One region of the Clostridium sp. CTA-17 genome, then DNA from elsewhere that is predicted to be linked to it. Evidence: predicted binding sites of a transcription regulator. Region 1 holds the regulator's gene; each other region holds the start of a gene.
The links. Region 1 encodes LexA, which represses DNA repair genes until DNA is damaged. Its sites were predicted from a motif close to CNAACANNTGTTNG; they were not measured.
Positions count from the first base shown of each region.

Region 1 (6,127 bases):
CCTTAAAAGGAGCAATATTCTGTGCTAGAATAATGGAGCTTGCTGGATTTGAAGTTCTTCCTAAATATAATGATAAGAGAAGTGACATAATTCAGGCTATAAAATTCAACGATAAAGAAAAACTTATAAAATTCTGTAAGGGTGTTCAATATGCTTCACCAATAGATTCTTTTGTTGAATGTGAACCATGGGCTATGCCAGGATATTCAGATGAGGTTATTATGGCTGCTGGTGCCTTTATTCAAGGTTCTTCTATAGAGCTTTCAGCAGATGCACCTATAAGAGAGCCATATATAGCTTATTTACAAGGTGGATTAACTTTTGACCATGCTAAAATAGGTGTATTAATAGCTCTAAATAACATTTTTAAATAATATGTCTAATTTAAATTAGTAAATACAAAAATTAACATAGGCTTTTATCAAAAAATAATAAGATTTACAAAGATATTTCTTCAAAATTATTTACTTTAAATCTTATTGAAATTTATTTTGATAAAAGCCTATTTTTTATATTCTTTTTATGGAATAAATCTTTTTTATAATATATAATTAAAAATAGCTAATAATTTAATATTACGTATTACGTTTCATATATTACATATCGTATTACAAAGAAAGGCAGGAGAGTGCTTTGGAAGAGAGCAGAAACAAAGAATTAAAAGTAAAAAGCTTTAGAGTAACTGAAGAAACTTTTGATAAATTTAAAAAAATAGCATCTGATGAGTTTGGAAATCAAGGACAATGTTTAGATGCATTAATATCACTGTATGAATTAGAGAATTCTAAATCAACATTAATAGAGAGGAAGTTAGAAATAGAGTCTTTTCAGGATTATTTAAACAAAATAAACCAACTTTTCTTAACTTCTCTTCAAATGAGTGAGGATGCAGGAAAAAGAGCAGAAGAGGAGTTTGTTAAGAAGCTTTCTATAAAGGATGTGACCATAGAGAGGCTTCAAAGAAGAGAAGAGGAACTTATAGAGAGAGATAAGACTTTAAAAGAGGATAATAAAGCTAAAACAAAGGAAATAGAAGAGCTTAAAGAAAATATAAAAACTTTAGAAAAAGATAAAAGTACTTTATCTCAATTAGTATCCAGAAACTATGATTTAATAGAAAAAAATAAAGAAGAAATAGCCTCTTTAAAATCTTTAGAATCTTTAAAAGGTGAAAATGAAGAGTTACGAAATAAGAGAGAAGAGGATAGAGCTTCTTTAAAAGAAAGAGAATCTCATATAAAATCTCTAGAATTAGAAAAAGAATCTCTTAAAGAAAAGTTAAATTTCTATGAAGAAAAAGAGAAGTCTTATAAGGAAGAGGTAGAATCATATAAAAAGCTTGTAGAAGCTATGAGAAAGGATCATAAGAAGGAGTTAGAGTTATTAGAGACTAAATACTCTAAAATGGCAGAAAAAGAGTCTGAGAAGCTTAGAAAGGATTTTGAAAGTAGGTTGGAATTGGAGAAAAGAACCTTAGAATTAGATATAAAAACTTTAAAATATGAAAAAGAAGTTTTAGAGAGTAAGTTGAATTCATAATTAATTGATTTGTGAATTGAATTAATAACTCAATTTAGATAATTTGTGTAATTTAATATTCTGTATAGATTATATAGTTGAATATTTAGTAAATAATAAGAAAATAATAACAATATAATAAGTTTTTATATTGTTAAATAAGAAAAATGCTAGGGAATTTTATGCGTTACAAATTTCCTAGCATTTTTTCTTAATAAGCTCTATAAATTCCTACTAATTTACCTAAAATAGAGCAATCTTCAACTATTATAGGTTCATAGTTTTTGTTTTCTGGTTGTAGTCTTATAAATCCATTTTCCTTAAAAAATCTTTTTATGGTAGCTTCATTTTCTATTAGTGCTACTACAATATCACCATTTGTTGCTACGTTTTTCTGTTCTATTATTGCTAAATCTCCATCTAAGATTCCGGCTTCTATCATACTGTCTCCAGTAACTTTTAAAATAAATAAATCATTATTGTGCTTAACGTAGTTTATAGGTATTTGAAACATATCTTCTATGTTCTCTGTAGCTAAAATAGGCATACCAGCAGTAACTTTACCTACTATAGGAATATCTATTAATTCCTTTTCTTCATTAGATAATTCTACTATTTCTAAAGCTCTTGGCTTAGTTGGATCTCTATATATTAATCCTTTTTTCTCTAATCTCTTTAAATGTCCATGAACAGTTGAAGTTGATTTCAAGCTAACTGCTTGACATATCTCTCTAACTGAAGGTGGATACCCCTTTGATTTTGTAAATTCAATTAAAAAGTTATATATTTGAGTTTGTTTATCTGAATTTTCCTTAATAATCATAGTAATTGCACCTCACGATTCTTTGGTAATATTATACCACAGTAAGGAGAGTATAGCAAACTTATGTTCTCATACCGTAACTTTCATAAAAACACTTAAAATAAGATGATTTTTGTATTATTTTTTATGGGAAAATAACTTTTTATTTGATAAAAAAGAGTATATTTGTTATAATGAAAAGATGATTTTTAAGTAAGAGGTGACTTTATGGATAAAAAAGTATTTAACAATGATGATTATTGTGATGTGTATAATGGGAAGATTTGCGATAATTGCGGTGATTGTCTAGAGATGCAAGGAATAGATACAAAAGCCATAAGAATAGCTGACATAGCAAAAGAAGTTGAAGAAAACAAGAAAATAGAAGAAACTCTTAAAAAACTTGCTGAAGAAGAACAAGAAGAAATGGAAGATGATTTAGAAGAAGAGCTTACAACAGAAACTTGGGAAGAGTATTTAGCTAAGCAAGATGAATATGAGGATGCTTTTGATCATATTGAATATCTTGAAGATATAGATTTAAATGATGATTTAACTATGGAAGAAATGACAGAAGAAGTATTTCCAGGGGTTAGAAAACTTAAAATAAAAGAAAAGTAGAAGAGTGTTTCTTATATAAAAGTGCTAAAAATACGAGGGTAGAACATATGTTCTACCCTCGTATTTTTTACATAAAATCAAGAAGTGGTGCTATTTTATATTTGCTAAAGGATTAGTTTTAACTGCTTCTCTTAAAGTTTCATCATCTACATGGGTATATATTTGGGTTGTTGAAATATTTTCGTGGCCTAATATATTTTGTAAGCTTCTTATATCTACATTACCATACTTATACATAAGTGTAGCAGCTGTATGTCTAAGTTTGTGTGGTGTATATTTTTGATCTTTAAATCCTGCATTTTCTATATGTTTTTTCACTAAAATCTCAACACTTCTTTTGTTTATAGGCCTATATTTACTTGATAAAAATAAGTATTTTTTAGCTTCTTCAGTAGCTTTTGAATCATTTCTATTTTTCAAATAGTTTTCTATAGCTGCAATTGAAGCTTCATTTAAATAAACAGTTCTTTCTTTATTTCCTTTACCTATAATAGTTAAGGTATCTCCTTTGATTTTTTCTATTTCAATATTACAAAGTTCAGATAATCTCATTCCGCAGTTTAAAAATAAAGTTAGTATACAATAATCTCTATAATAATTTTTATTTTCTTTATCCATAGAGTTTAAAACAGTTATACTTTGATCTAAGGTTAAATAAACTGGGTGTCTTTTATTTATCTTTGGAGATTCTAATTCTACTGTAGGGTTTTCATCTATTAGTTTTATTTTAGAATTTAAAAACTTAAAGAAAGATTTTAAAGTAGCAACTTTTCTAGCTCTGGCATAAGCACTATTGTTTCTAACTTTTTCTAAAAAAGCTAAAAATGCATATATATCAGATAGTGTTATATCCTTTATAAAATTATCACCTAAATCAGAAATTTCAACTTCTTCAATTTTTTCTAATCCAATATTATTTTCTAGACCTTTATAAACTTTTAAAAATTTAAAAAATAATCCTAAATCAACTGAATATCCTTTTACGGTGTTTAGAGATTTTCCTTTTACATTTTCTAAGTAGTTTAAGAATTCAATAACTCTTTTGGGGTGCTTCGATTTCTCTAAAAAATCAAATTTTAATTTATTCTTTTCGAGCAATTCATCTTGTTTGCTGTTTTTAAAATTTGATTTTTCAACAGAATCGCCACCTTTTTCTACTTCCAAAAGCTTGTCCATTCCAAGTTCTTTTAACCATCGTTTAATTATTCTTTGATTAACTTTATAGATCTCTGATAAATCTGTAATACTAAGCTTTCTTTTAAAAATAAAAATATAAATATCTTCAATTAAATCTTCATAGTCACGCTGGATATTTTGAGAATCGTAATAGTTATATATGTGATCAAGATTATTTAAGTCATCATTACTTAAATTTATATTCAGTAATTTTTTGATTTCTTGTGAGTATTTAAAATTTTCGAATTGATTCGCTTCATTATTCATAGTCTAAAATCCTTTCAAAGCCTTGATATGACTATATTGTAGCATATTTTATCAAAAAACACAACAACTTCGCTAAATGTATATTTAGCGAAGTTGTAAAATGGGGATATTTTAGAAATTCATATGTGTATTTTAAAACAATCTCAAAATTAGATCGTTTTTAGGCTTGCTTAACTCAAAAACTTTTTATTTTTATCAAGAGTAACTTCCGATAAAAATACTCTAAAAACATTTTGCTAAAATAATTAATTGTAATACTTTAAGTATTACATATAAAAGTAATACAATTAATTATAGGTTTATAATAAATATTTAATATACCTTAAGTATAACCAAAACCACAGTAAATATACATTATAAATAAAATAATATAATTTATACTTACTAATTTAATTACCTATATAAATTAAAGACCCTATTCTAATATCGCATTTAGATATTAAAATGCAAAAATAATGAAGATAGCTTAAATTTAGCTATCTTCATTATAATCTAAATATCTCCAACTTTTAATTATGATAATTCATCTAAGTTGTTACTTTCTTTCCCATCAGGAATACTTCTTAAATAAGCTTCCCCTTTCTTTGAATGAGAAATTATTACTCCATCAATCATTCCCTCTTCTGCAAGTTTTACACCTTCAGCTTTAGAAACAGTCTTCCCATTACTTAAAACATAATCTGTAATTTCTCCATTACTATTCTTTTTTACTTTAACTATAGAATCTGACATAATTATCACCTTCCTTTACTATTATTTTGCATACTTTTTTAAAAAATATTCCCTGTAAAAAATCATTTTTATTTGTTATAATTAAGTTATAAAAGGTTTACATAATGAGGGATGAGAGGTGATTATTTTGTATTTAGAAAAAATTATTAAAGCAAAAAAAAATATAGAAGATGTAGTTATAAAAACACCTTTAATATACAGTGAGGTATTTTCAAAGAAATCTGGAAACCAAGTGTATATGAAATGTGAAAACTTACAATTAACAGGCGCTTACAAAATAAGAGGTGCATTAAATAAAATAAGATCCTTATCAGATGAAGATAAAGCAAAAGGGGTTGTTTGCTCTTCTGCTGGAAATCATGCTCAAGGCGTAGCTTTTGCAGCATCACAAGCCAATGTTAAATCAACTATAGTAATGCCAAAGACTACTCCTCTACTAAAAATCCAATCAACAAAGGATTTAGGAGGAAATGTTGTTTTATCAGGTTATGTTTATGATGATGCATTTAATGAGGCTAAAAGAATTGAACAGGAACAAGGAGCCTTATTTATACATCCATTTAATGATATTGATGTAATTTGTGGACAAGGTACAGTAGCTTTAGAAATATTTGAAGATTTAAAGGATGTAGATGTTATTCTTTGTCCTATAGGTGGCGGTGGCTTAATAAGTGGAGTTACCTTAGCTGCTAAGGCATTAAATCCTAATGTTAAAGTAATTGGAGTACAGGCTGAAGGTGCAAATGCAATGGTTAAAAGTTTTAAGGCAGGAGAAATAATTGCTTTAGACTCTGTCGATACTATTGCTGATGGAATTGCAGTAAAAAGACCAGGTGATTTAACATTTAAATTTATAAAAGAATATGTTGACGATATAATAACTGTATCAGACCATGAAATTGTTGAAGCATTCTTTACCTTAAGTGAAAAACATAAACTTTTAGCAGAAGCTTCAGGCGCTGTATCATTAGCAGCCTCTTCTAAATTAAATTTTAAAGATAAGAACGTGGT
Region 1 is NZ_BAAABF010000001.1:882,536-888,662, forward strand. It holds gene ACYUCG_RS03860 (methionine gamma-lyase family protein) at 1-374, shown strand, start outside; gene ACYUCG_RS03865 (hypothetical protein) at 634-1,539, shown strand; gene lexA (transcriptional repressor LexA) at 1,730-2,341, opposite strand; gene ACYUCG_RS03875 (hypothetical protein) at 2,549-2,941, shown strand; gene ACYUCG_RS03880 (tyrosine recombinase XerC) at 3,032-4,039, opposite strand; gene ACYUCG_RS03885 (DUF3892 domain-containing protein) at 4,898-5,116, opposite strand; gene ilvA (threonine ammonia-lyase) at 5,244-6,127, shown strand, end outside.

Region 2 (6,127 bases), on a different contig from region 1:
ATAGCTTTTTTCTTTTTAGTTGGATGTTTTAATATTTCTCCAATTAAAAAAGTTAAGGCTGAAACTTTTGGTATAGAAAATACTATTGCTAAAGGTGGAAGATCATCAGGTGGAGGCTCTAGAAGTAGTTCAAGGAGTTCAGGAAGTTCTTCTAGAAGTTCAAGTAAGAGTAGTTCTTATAATTCTAGTAAAAAGTATTCTAAGCCTAGTAATTCATCTAGTGAAAAGAAAAAAAGCCAAGGGAATAGTAATTATTCCACTACGGATAAGTTCAATAACTCTTCATCAGGAAGCAATTCAAGTTCTGATAAAGTAGAAAGTGGAAAAGATTCTAGTAACTCAAATAAAGGTAGTACACAGGGAAATAATAATTATTCAACTACAGATAAGTTTAATAGCAAAGCCCCTAATAATTCGGAAGAAAGTTCTCAAGGAAATAATAAGTATGAAAATAATGATAAATCCAGTAGTAGCTCAAATAAGAGCTATAGAAGTAGCAATTCAGGAGGGTTTAGCTTTTTTGATATGCTTATGTTAAATAATATACTTAATATGTTTGGAAATATGTTTAGTTTTATGTTCATAAGAAGACCTTTTATAGGTATTGGAACTATTTTAATAATAGCTTTAATAATATTTGCAATTAGAAAAAGAAGATAGTTAAAATTAATAATTATGACATGAATTTGTAAAAAAGAGAGAGTATAATAAATTTAAATAAAAAGTCGGTAAAGGTGGTAATAAAATGGGAATATTTAATAGAATATCAAATATGATTAAGGCTAAGACTAACTCAGCTTTAGATGAAATGGAGAATCCAGTAGAATTATTGGATCAAAAAATAAGAGACATGGAGAAATCTTTTAATGAAGCCAAAAGATCATCAGCTCAAATTTTTGGTAACTTAAAAGATACTGAAAAGAAAATGAATGAAGCTAAGGAAGAGTCAGCTCAGTATGATGAAAAAGTAAGATTAGCAATGAGTAAAGGAAATGAAGAGTTAGCTAAGAAAGCTTTAAAACTTAAATTAGACAGTGACAAGAAATTTGAGTCTTTAAAGGCAAGCTATGAAGGACAAAGAGCGAAAGCTGATGTTTTAAAAGCAAAATTAGTGGAATTAGAAAAAGAATTAGATAAAACAAGAAGTTATAGAGATGAGGCAGTAGCTAGATTAAATAATGCTGAAGCTTCAAAACAAATAAATGAAGTTATTGCAAATGTTCAAAGTAAGAGCAACTCAATTAATATTGATGATATAGAAAGAAGTATTTCAAGAAAAGAGAGTTATGCTGCTGGATTAGAAGAATTAAAAGGCGAAAGCTTAGATGATGAATTTGCTAAATTAGAAGAATTAAGTTTAGATGATGAATTAAATAAATATAGAACTCAAAATACACAAGAAACTAAAACTTCAGATTCAGAGGTAGATTTAGAATTAGAGAAATATAAAAATAAATAATATGAATTTTAAAGGGTTATACTAAAATAGCTCGTAAATAAAACTTATAAATATTGGGAAGAGAATATTTGAATGAACTTAAATTTTTAGTGGAATTCAGAGATTCTCAGAAGATATTTATAAGTTTTTTATTTAAGAAGAGAATTTTATAAGTTTTTAGAAAAATATTATATAGGATTTATAATTACCTAGAATTTTAAGTTACAATATAGCTACTTTTATTTAAGGGCTATATATTAAAATACTAAATCTTGATTAAAAAAGAAAGTCTATATAAAATTTAATTTAGAAAGGGGAGAATTAAATGAATTATAAATTAGTTTGTATAGATATGGATGGTACGCTTTTAGATTCTCATCACAAAGTTAGTGAAAGAAATAAAGAGGCTTTAAAGAAAGCCATTGAAAAAGGAGTACATATTGCCATATCAACAGGAAGGGTTTTTCCGTCAGCTAGAATATATGGGAATATAATAGGAGTAAATGCTCCATTAATCTGTTCAAATGGTTCATATATAAAGGATAAAAATACTGATGAGGTAATATTTAAATCTATACTAGACAGGGAAACTTACTTTAAAATATGTGATATTATAAATAAATATAAGTTTTTAGCTTATGTAGACTCTACAGATGGACTAATAGCAGATACAGATATTCCAGAGGATGATAGTCATAGGCTTATGAATAGCTGGGTAGATGAGGAAGAAAAAATAAAATTTTATAAATATGATGACTTAAGAGATGCTTATGATGAACATGAAGAAGATATATTAAAGTTCATAATAATAAAAAAAGAAGAGGGCCCTAATATAGAAGAAGCAAAGGATGAATTTGAAGCTTTAGAAGGAGTAGATTTAGTTTATGCTTCTTGGGGTGGATGTATAGAGATCATGAAAAAAGGAACTTCAAAGGGAAGTGCAGTTAAAGCCCTTGCAGATAAGTTAGGAATAAGCTTAGAAGAAGTAATATGTATTGGTGATAGTGGAAATGATGTATCTATGCTAGAAGAGGCAGGATTATCTGTAGTAATGGGAAATGCACCAGACTTTATTAAGGAATATGGAGATTATATAACAGATACAAATGAAAATGATGGTGTTGCTAAGGCTATAGAGAAGTTTATATTGAAGTAATAGAAATAAAGGGTTTAATAAAAAAAGAAATTTAGTTTGACATATTGTCTTTAAAGTTATTAAATATGTTTAGAGATAATAATAAAATGTGAATTGTTCATAGAAAGGAATGATTAAATGTTTAGTTTCACTTTTGATGAAAAAGAATATACTTTATCAGAGGATAAATTGCTTTATTTCTTTAATGAAGATGTTGAAGGTTTTGATATAGATAAGCTTTTTGAAATATTAAATAGTAGTGAGGGTGTTAGCTTTGGAAAAGCCTATTATGATGGTCCATGTGAAGAATGTAAATTTGGATTAGAGGAAAAAAAGAAGAGCTTCCCATTTTTAGAGTTTAATATGTTTATTTATTCTAAGAATGGAAAGTTTGTAATAAGCAATATAGAAAAATCTTATGAAGGTCTTACTTACAATAAATTATTAAGAGATAAAAAAGTAGACAAGAGCTACTTAGTTAATATAAATGTTTGTAAAAATTGTGGGAACTTCGCAGTTGAAGTTGAAGAACTTGAGGTATAATAAAAAAGTTTTTGGTATGTATTCTTATAATATAAAAAAGAATACATACCTTTTTTACTTTTGGAAAATTTAATTATATAGAAACAAATTAATAGCTTATATGACATAAATTTAAATGGTTTAGATGATATAATTTAAAACATATTAGTAATAAATTCTAAGAAAGGGGAATAAAAATGAGTTTATTAAAGAAAGTTAGTAAAATAGCAATAGGAGTTACAATGGTATCTTTACTTCTTGTAGGATGTGGAGGAACAGGTAAAAAGGCAAAGGAAAATATACCAGAAGATAAATTACCAGTGGCTACTATTGAGGTTAAGAATTTTGGAACTATAGAGGCAGAGTTATATCCAAACAAAGCTCCAAACACCGTTGATAATTTTATAAGCTTAGCTAATAGTGGATTTTATGATGGCTTAACTATTCATAGAATAGTTAAAGGATTTGTGCTTCAAGGTGGAGATCCAAAGGGAACAGGTACAGGTGGACCAGGATATTCAATAAAAGGAGAATTTTCTTCTAATGGAGTAGAAAATGATATTAAGCATGAAGAGGGAATATTATCAATGGCAAGATCTCAAGATCCAGATAGTGCAGGAAGTCAATTCTTTATTGTTACAAAAGAAGCACCACATTTAGATGGGCAATATGCAGCCTTTGGAAAAGTTACTAAGGGATTAGACGTTGTTCATGAAATAGAAAAGATTTCAGTAGGAGCAAATGATAAACCGGTTGAGGATGTTGTTATAGAATCAATTAAGGTAGATACAAAGGGAATAGAGTATAAGGAGCCTGAAAAGGTTAAATAAAGGAATTTTAATTTATTAATTAATATATTTTTTTAAGATAAGTTTTAAATGATTTTATAATTTAAAACTTATCTTTTATAATATTGGAATTTAAAAAGTCTTAGTGTAAAATTGAAATGAACATATGTTTGCATGGAGGCTTTATGGAAGAGAATAGAAAGATAATTCATATAGATATGGACGCTTTTTATGCATCCATTGAACAGAGAGATAATCCTAAGTATAAAGGAAAGCCATTGATTGTTGGAGGCGATCCAAATAGAAGAGGAGTAGTTGCCACTTGCTCTTATGAAGCAAGAAAATACGGAATACATTCAGCTATGCCCTCTTTAACTGCATATAAATTATGTCCGAAAGCTATTTTTATAAGACCTAGAATGGAGGTTTATAAAAAAGTTTCTAGACAGGTTATGAATATATTAAATGAATACTCTAACCTTGTAGAGCCATTATCCTTGGATGAGGCTTTTGTTGACGTAAGTAAAAGCAAAAGGTGCAAAGGATCTGCAACCTTAATGGCCCTTGAAATAAAGGCGAGAATATTTGAAGAACTAGGTCTTACTGCTTCAGCAGGAGTTTCTTTTAATAAATTTTTAGCAAAGATGGCATCAGATTTTAGAAAACCAGATGGTATAACAGTAATAACAGAGGAGAATTCAAAGGATTTTATAAGAAATATACCTATAGGAAAATTTTTTGGCGTTGGAAGAGTAACTAAAAATAAGTTAAATAATATAGGGGTATTTAAGGGGGAGGATTTACTTAAATTTTCTGAAGAAGAACTTATAGATATTTTTAGTGAAAGGGGCAAGATATTATACGAGTTTGCTAGGGGGATAGATAATAGGCCAGTAAATCCATACAGGATTAGAAAGTCTATAGGAAAGGAAATTACTTTAAGAGAAGACATAGAAGATATAGACGAAATGATAGAGATTTTAGAAGAAATAGCAGAAAGAGTCAATGAGAGCTTAGATTTATTGAATAAGAAGGGAAAGACTGTAACCTTAAAGGTGAAGTTCAATAATTTTAAACATATAACAAGAAGTATTACTTTAGAATACTTTTTAAAAGAAAAGAAAGAAATAATGGAATGCGTAAAAGATCTTATAAAAGTAGTGGATTTTAAAGATAAAAAGGTCAGATTATTAGGAATAACAATATCATCTTTAGAAGAAAATATAATAGTAGAAGAAAGTGAGCAGTTAAGTTTTGATGTTTAGACAAATTATTAACTAGATGAAAACAAATTTCGATAATATAGAAATTATTTAAATAAATAGTATAATAATACTTATAATTTATAAAAAAATATCTATATTTAATAAAGTGATTTGAAATGGAGAGGAATTAATGAACTATATATTTCTAATAATCGGGTTTCTTTTACTTATTAAAGGAGCAGACCTTTTTGTGGATGGGGCTTCAGGAATAGCTAAAAAGCTAGGAGTTCCAGCAGTTATAATTGGACTTACTATTGTATCCTTAGGAACTAGTGCGCCAGAGCTTGCAGTAAGTATATCAGCTGCATTAAAAGGTAGCAATGATATTACCATGGGAAATGTTTTAGGGTCAAATTTATTTAACCTTTTAGCAGCTTTAGGATGTACAGCCATTGTAGCTCCTTTAGTCATAAAGAAGCACATAATAAAAAATGATTTTATAGTAAATTTACTTGCAACTTTTGTTTTGTATGTTTTTACTTTTACTGGACTAATAGGAAGTAAAAATTCTTTATCTAGAATAGATGGAGGAATATTAGTCTTAATGTGCATAGCATATATAATATATTTAATATATACAGTTAAGAGAAGTAATAAAAAAGAAGATGAAGTAGCAGTAACTGCAGAATTTGAAGATTTTGAAGAGAAAAACATAAAGTCACCTAATAGCACAGGCAAAAATATTCTCTTATCAATAGTTGGAGTTATAGGAATAATATTAGGTGGAAAAATAGTTGTCGATTCAGCCTCTGCAATCGCCTTAGGTTTAGGACTGAGTGAGAAATTAGTTGGACTTACAATTGTGGCAATAGGTACTTCTCTTCCAGAACTTGTTACTTCTTTAGTGGCGGCTAAAAAGGGTGAAAATGACATAGCTCTTGGAAATATATTAGGATCTAATACCTTTAACATATTATTAATATTAGGTTTATCATCCTTAATAAGTCCTATAACAATAGCTGCAAGCTTATCAGTAGAT
Region 2 is NZ_BAAABF010000002.1:64,588-70,714, forward strand. It holds gene ACYUCG_RS04620 (hypothetical protein) at 1-660, shown strand, start outside; gene ACYUCG_RS04625 (PspA/IM30 family protein) at 746-1,459, shown strand; gene ACYUCG_RS04630 (Cof-type HAD-IIB family hydrolase) at 1,764-2,594, shown strand; gene ACYUCG_RS04635 (DUF3785 family protein) at 2,712-3,116, shown strand; gene ACYUCG_RS04640 (peptidylprolyl isomerase) at 3,293-3,925, shown strand; gene dinB (DNA polymerase IV) at 4,069-5,148, shown strand; gene ACYUCG_RS04650 (calcium/sodium antiporter) at 5,279-6,127, shown strand, end outside.
Region 2: a site for LexA is predicted at 4,043-4,056, ahead of dinB (DNA polymerase IV). Genes of this name have one in related genera too.

Region 3 (6,127 bases), on a different contig from region 1:
TGAAAGAATAACAGCCTCTGGAGTATCATCTATTATTAAGTCAACTCCTGTTAATGTTTCTAAAGTTCTTATATTTCTACCTTCTCTACCAATGATTCTTCCTTTCATTTCGTCATTAGGTAGGGCAACAACATGTACTGTAGTTTCAGAAACATGATCTGCTGCACATCTTTGAATAGCAGTAGTAATTATTTCTCTTGATTTTTTATCAGCTTCTTCTTTGGCCTTAGTCTCAAGTTCTTTGATCAGCATAGCTGATTCATGTTTTATTTCTCTTCTTACTTCATCTAATAATAATGTTCTTGCGTCTTCACTTGAAAGATTTGAAATTCTCTCAAGTTCAGCTCTTTGTTCACCGTATAAATTTTGTACACGTTCTTCAAGTTCTTGAATCTCTATAGATTTTTTGTTTATGCTATCTTCTCTTTTTTCAAGCATTTCACCTTTTTTATCTAATGACTCTTCCCTTTGGATAAGTCTTCTTTCAAACCTTTGAATCTCATTTCTTCTGTCACGAGTTTCTTTATCAAGATCTGCTCTTAGTTTGTGCACCTCTTCTTTAGCTTCTAATATGGCTTCTTTCTTTGTTGATTCAGCTTCTCTTTTAGCTTCCTCAAGTGTTAAACTAGCTTCTTTTTCTAAGCTTTCCACCCTATTTTTTGAAGCTTTTTGTATAAGAGTGTATTGAATAAACCCTACTACCCCTAATATTATTATTCCTATAAGTATTCCTACTACCATATAAACACCTCCTCGCTTATTCTCTCTATAAAAACACTTCGCGTAGAAAGGTGTCATACTATTCTCACTGTAATTTTTTGAATATGATAAACCAGTATTTGTTATTATTGTATAGTAATTTTAAACTTATGTCAAGATTACCCCTTGCGTATATTATATGCTATAAAATAAAATTTATTCTCTTTCTATACCAGATATAGTGTGCTTTTATAGGTTTTTTACATTTATAAAAACTTCTAAACTTTTATTAATGTTAACATATTCATAAAACTTTGAATTTTAATCTCTTAACAAGTAATAATTAATTGAATAACAAAAAAAGATAAGGAAATCCTTATCTTTTTTATTAACTTTCAACAGATTCTTCTGTATTTTCTTCTACATTTACTGATTCAACAGCCTTAGCTAAAGGAAGAGAATATTTCTCTCTTATTTGATTTTCTATATCTAAAGCCACTGCTGGATTTTCTTTTAAATATTGTTTAGCATTTTCTCTACCTTGGCCTAATCTTATATCTCCATAGGAGAACCAAGCACCACTCTTTTGTACTATATTTTCTTTTACTCCAACGTCTACTATATTACCTTCTTTTGATATACCTTCATTGTACATTATATCAAACTCAGCTTGTTTAAATGGAGGAGCAACCTTATTCTTAACTATTTTAACTCTTGTTCTGTTACCAGTTATTCCGTCACCTTGTTTTATTGAATCAATTCTTCTTATATCCATTCTAACTGAAGCATAGAATTTTAATGCTCTACCACCTGGTGTTGTTTCTGGATTTCCAAACATTATACCAACTTTTTCTCTTAATTGGTTTATGAATATTACTACACAGTTTGATTTATTGATTGTTCCTGTTAACTTTCTTAAAGCTTGTGACATTAATCTAGCTTGAAGACCAACGTGAGAATCTCCCATTTCTCCTTCAATTTCTGCCCTTGGAACTAAAGCCGCAACTGAGTCCACAACTAAAACATCTATAGCTCCTGATCTAACTAAAGCTTCTGTTATTTCTAAAGCTTGTTCTCCTGTATCTGGTTGTGAAACTACTAAATCATCTATATTAACACCTAATCTTTTTGCATAAACTGGATCTAAAGCATGCTCTGCATCTATATACGCTGCTGCTCCACCTAATTTTTGTGCCTCTGCTACTACATGTAAAGCCACTGTTGTCTTACCAGAACTCTCTGGTCCATATATCTCAATAATTCTTCCTCTTGGTACTCCACCTATTCCTAAAGCTATATCAAGATCTAAGCATCCAGTAGAAACAGCATCCATTTGAGGAGCTCCTTGCTCTCCAAGTTTCATTACTGATCCCTTTCCAAATTGCTTCTCTATTTGACCCATAGCCATCTCAATAGCTTTTAATTTATCTTTATCTATATTTGCCATACTTAACCTCCTTAAATAACCGAACATAAGTTCTACTATTATTATAATATATACAAAAAAAAAGTCAACATCAACATGAAGTTCATAAAGGAACCTCATGTCTTAATAATTGACTATTTTTTGACTTTTAAAACATTATTTATAAGTATTTATAACATTTTTATTTTTTCTAAAGTAATCTACTCCAGAAATTATTGTTATTGCAACAGCTAAATATAAGAATATATCAGGAACATATATAAAGAAATTTCTTAAAAAGCTGCTTCCTGCAACTAACTCCTTAATTCCTGGTGAATTAATTATATTTACTTGTAATAATAAAAGCACTATTGCAATTATTTGTATTACAGTCTTAATTTTTCCCCACCAGCTAGCAGCTATAACTAACCCCTCTGATGCAGCTATGGTTCTTAAACCTGAGACAGCAAATTCTCTAGCTATTATTACAATAGCTGCCCATGCAGGAACTAATTGTAATTCAACTAAAGATATAAGTGCTGCCGTAACCAACAACTTATCTGCTAAAGGGTCCATAAACTTACCAAAATTAGTAACTTGATTTCTTGATCTTGCAATATATCCATCTAGTTGATCTGTAACAGACGCTATTATGAATATAAGCGTTGCTATTACACTCCCATAAGGTAAGTCCTGGTAAGCTATAAATACTAAGAATATGGGCACTAAAATTATTCTAATTAAAGTTAATTTATTTGCAAGATTCATTGCATACAACTCCTACCAAATCATATTCTAGGGCCTTTTCAATTTTAACTTTACAGAACTGGTCCTTTTTAGCTCCATTTCCTTTCACATAAATACATCCATCTATATCTGGAGCCATCTCATAGCTTCTTCCTATATAATATTCTCCATTAAATTTTTCGATAAGAACATCGTATTCTCTACCTACTTTGTTTTTATTAATTTCTTCTGATACTTCCTTTTGAAGTAACATTATTTCTTCTTCTCTAGCTTTTTTAACTTCTTCATCTATTTGATCTTCCATTATAGCGGCAGGTGTTCCCTCTTCTCTTGAATAAGTAAAGACTCCAACTTTATCTAACTTTATTGTTTTTATAAAATCTTTTAGTTCATTGAAATCTTCCTCAGATTCTCCTGGAAAACCAACTATTAAAGAAGTTCTTAAAACTATGTTAGGAACATTTTCTCTTAATTCATTAATTTTTCCTATTATCTCTTCTTTTGTTGTCTTTCTACCCATTCTTTTTAAAACATTATTGCTAATATGTTGTATAGGCAAGTCAAGATAATTACATACCTTATCATTTGCTGAAATCTCTTTTATAAGTTCATCATATATAGCCTCTGGATAACAATAAAGAACTCTTATCCACTCTATTCCTTCGATCTTAGCTAACTCTCTTAAAACTAAGTGAAGTTTCTTTTCACCATATATATCTATGCCATAATTAGTAGTGTCTTGAGCTATTAATATTAACTCTTTTACTCCATTTTCAGCTAATTTTTTTGCTTCTTCTACAATACTTTCTAAAGCTCTACTTCTAAACTTACCTCTGATTTTAGGAATAATACAATAAGTACAGAAATTATCACATCCTTCTGCAATCCTTAAGTATGCAGTAGCTTTATCAGTTGTTATCAATCTTAATCCTTCATTAATTGATACATCACTGTAATTTGTAGCTTTTACTTTTTCATTATTTCCATTTATAAAGTTCATTATGGCTTCATTTATTTTAGCATAATCATTAACACCTAACATTATGTCTATTTCAGGCATTAATTCTAATAATTCATCACCATATCTTTGAGTTAAGCAGCCTGTAGCTATAAGTAACTTACAGTTGTGACTTGTTTTATATTTTGCCATATCTAATATTGTGTTTATGGATTCTTGTTTAGCCTTTTCTATAAAGCCGCAAGTATTTACTATTATTATGTCAGCTTCCTTTGGATTATTAGTAAGTTCGTACTCATTCTGAACCATACCAAGCATGATTTCTGAGTCAACTCTATTTTTATCACAACCTAAACTCACCATTCCTACCTTATATTTCGCCAAATCTACTTCCTCCTACGTTTAAATATATATTTCTTATTTTAAAACTCTTTTTTAAATTAAACAAGTTTTTATTTCATATTTTCTAATTCATCTTTACTAAGAAGTACTTGTCTTGGTTTACTTCCATCCCTTCTGGAAATAACCCCACATTCTTCTAGCTCTTCTATTATTCTTGCCGCTCTATTAAATCCTATTCTTAATCTTCTTTGTAAATATGATGCTGAGGCTTGACCACTTTCAACTACGATTTCTATAGCTTCATCTAAAAGTTCATCTCTATCCCCATCACCATTTCCATCTGAAGCAAGAGTTGCTGAATTTATATGCTCTAATATATCCTCTTCATACTGAGCATCCTTTTGAGACTCTTTTATAAATGATACAACATGTTCAACTTCTTCCTCTGAAATAAATGCACCTTGAACTCTCTGAGGCTTAGACTCTCCAACTGGGTAGAATAACATATCTCCCCTACCTAAAAGTTTTTCAGCTCCTGCTGAGTCTAATATTGTTCTAGAGTCAATTTGGCTTGAAACTGCAAAGGATATTCTAGAAGGTATATTAGCCTTAATTACCCCTGTAATTACATCTACAGATGGTCTTTGAGTAGCTATTACTAAATGCATACCTGCGGCTCTAGCCATTTGAGCAAGTCTACAAATATAATCTTCTACATCATGAGGACAAGCCATCATAAGGTCTGCAAGCTCATCTACTATAATAACTATATAAGGAAGCTTCTCTGGAACTTCTCCTTTATTATATAAAGCATTATATGATTCTATATTTCTTACTCCATTATCTGCAAAAAGTTTATATCTTCTAGTCATTTCATTTACGGCCCAGTTTAATGCCGCAGCAGCCTTCTTAGGATCTGTAACTACTGGGATTAATAAGTGTGGAATTCCATTATAAACATTTAATTCAACAACTTTTGGATCCACCATTAAAAGTTTAACTTCATCTGGAGAATACTTATATAATATACTTACTATTAATGTGTTTATACATACACTCTTACCAGAACCAGTTGCCCCTGCAATAAGCACGTGAGGCATCTTACTTAAATCTGTAACAACAGCCTTACCTGTTATATCTTTTCCTAAAGCACAAGCTACCTTAAACTTATTATCTAAAAATTCTTTAGATTCTACAATCTCTCTAAAGAAAACTGGTGTTTGTTCTTTATTTGGAACCTCTATTCCTATGGCAGATTTTCCTGGAATAGGTGCCTCTATTCTAACCCCTTTAGCCGCTAATCCTAAAGCTATATCATCAGCTAAATTAACTATTTTACTAACCTTTATACCAGCCTTAGGTTGAAGTTCAAATCTAGTAACAGATGGCCCTTTTGTTACTTGAAGTATTTTTGCCTCTACTCCAAAACTCATAAGAGTTTCTTCAAGCTTAGCAGCATTAGCTAATAATGCCTTTTTGTCATCTTTGTCTAATTCATTATTATTATTTAAATTTAATAAATCTGCATTTGGAGCAACATAACTAGCTCCTACAGCTGAGCCTTTGCTAGCTATATTATTTGATATTTCTTTATCTATAGATTCTTCATCTTTAGTATTTTCTGAATTGAATCCTCTTTGCTCTATTATGGTATTATCTAAACTTAAGTCTCTAGGCATTTTAGACTCTGGTTTAAATTGATTTATTTTAATATTATCCTTTAATTGATTATCTTTTTCCTTCCTATTATCTTCTATATCATTTAAAGAAGAATTTTTCATAAAGTCCAATATTTTTATCTTATTGTTATCCTCTGAAGTATCATCTTTTTTACTATCTTTATTTCCTTCAGAAGCACCATCTTTTTTCTTCAAATTAATATAATCATCTTTTTCATACTTTTTATCCACAAATTTAACCTTAGAAGCCTTTTCCTTAAAACCTCCAAAGAAGTTTCTTATTGAAACTAGATTATA
Region 3 is NZ_BAAABF010000003.1:47,405-53,531, forward strand. It holds gene rny (ribonuclease Y) at 1-741, opposite strand, end outside; gene recA (recombinase RecA) at 1,088-2,146, opposite strand; gene pgsA (CDP-diacylglycerol--glycerol-3-phosphate 3-phosphatidyltransferase) at 2,282-2,872, opposite strand; gene rimO (30S ribosomal protein S12 methylthiotransferase RimO) at 2,856-4,193, opposite strand; gene ACYUCG_RS06745 (FtsK/SpoIIIE family DNA translocase) at 4,262-6,127, opposite strand, start outside.
Region 3: a site for LexA is predicted at 2,167-2,180, ahead of recA (recombinase RecA). Genes of this name have one in related genera too.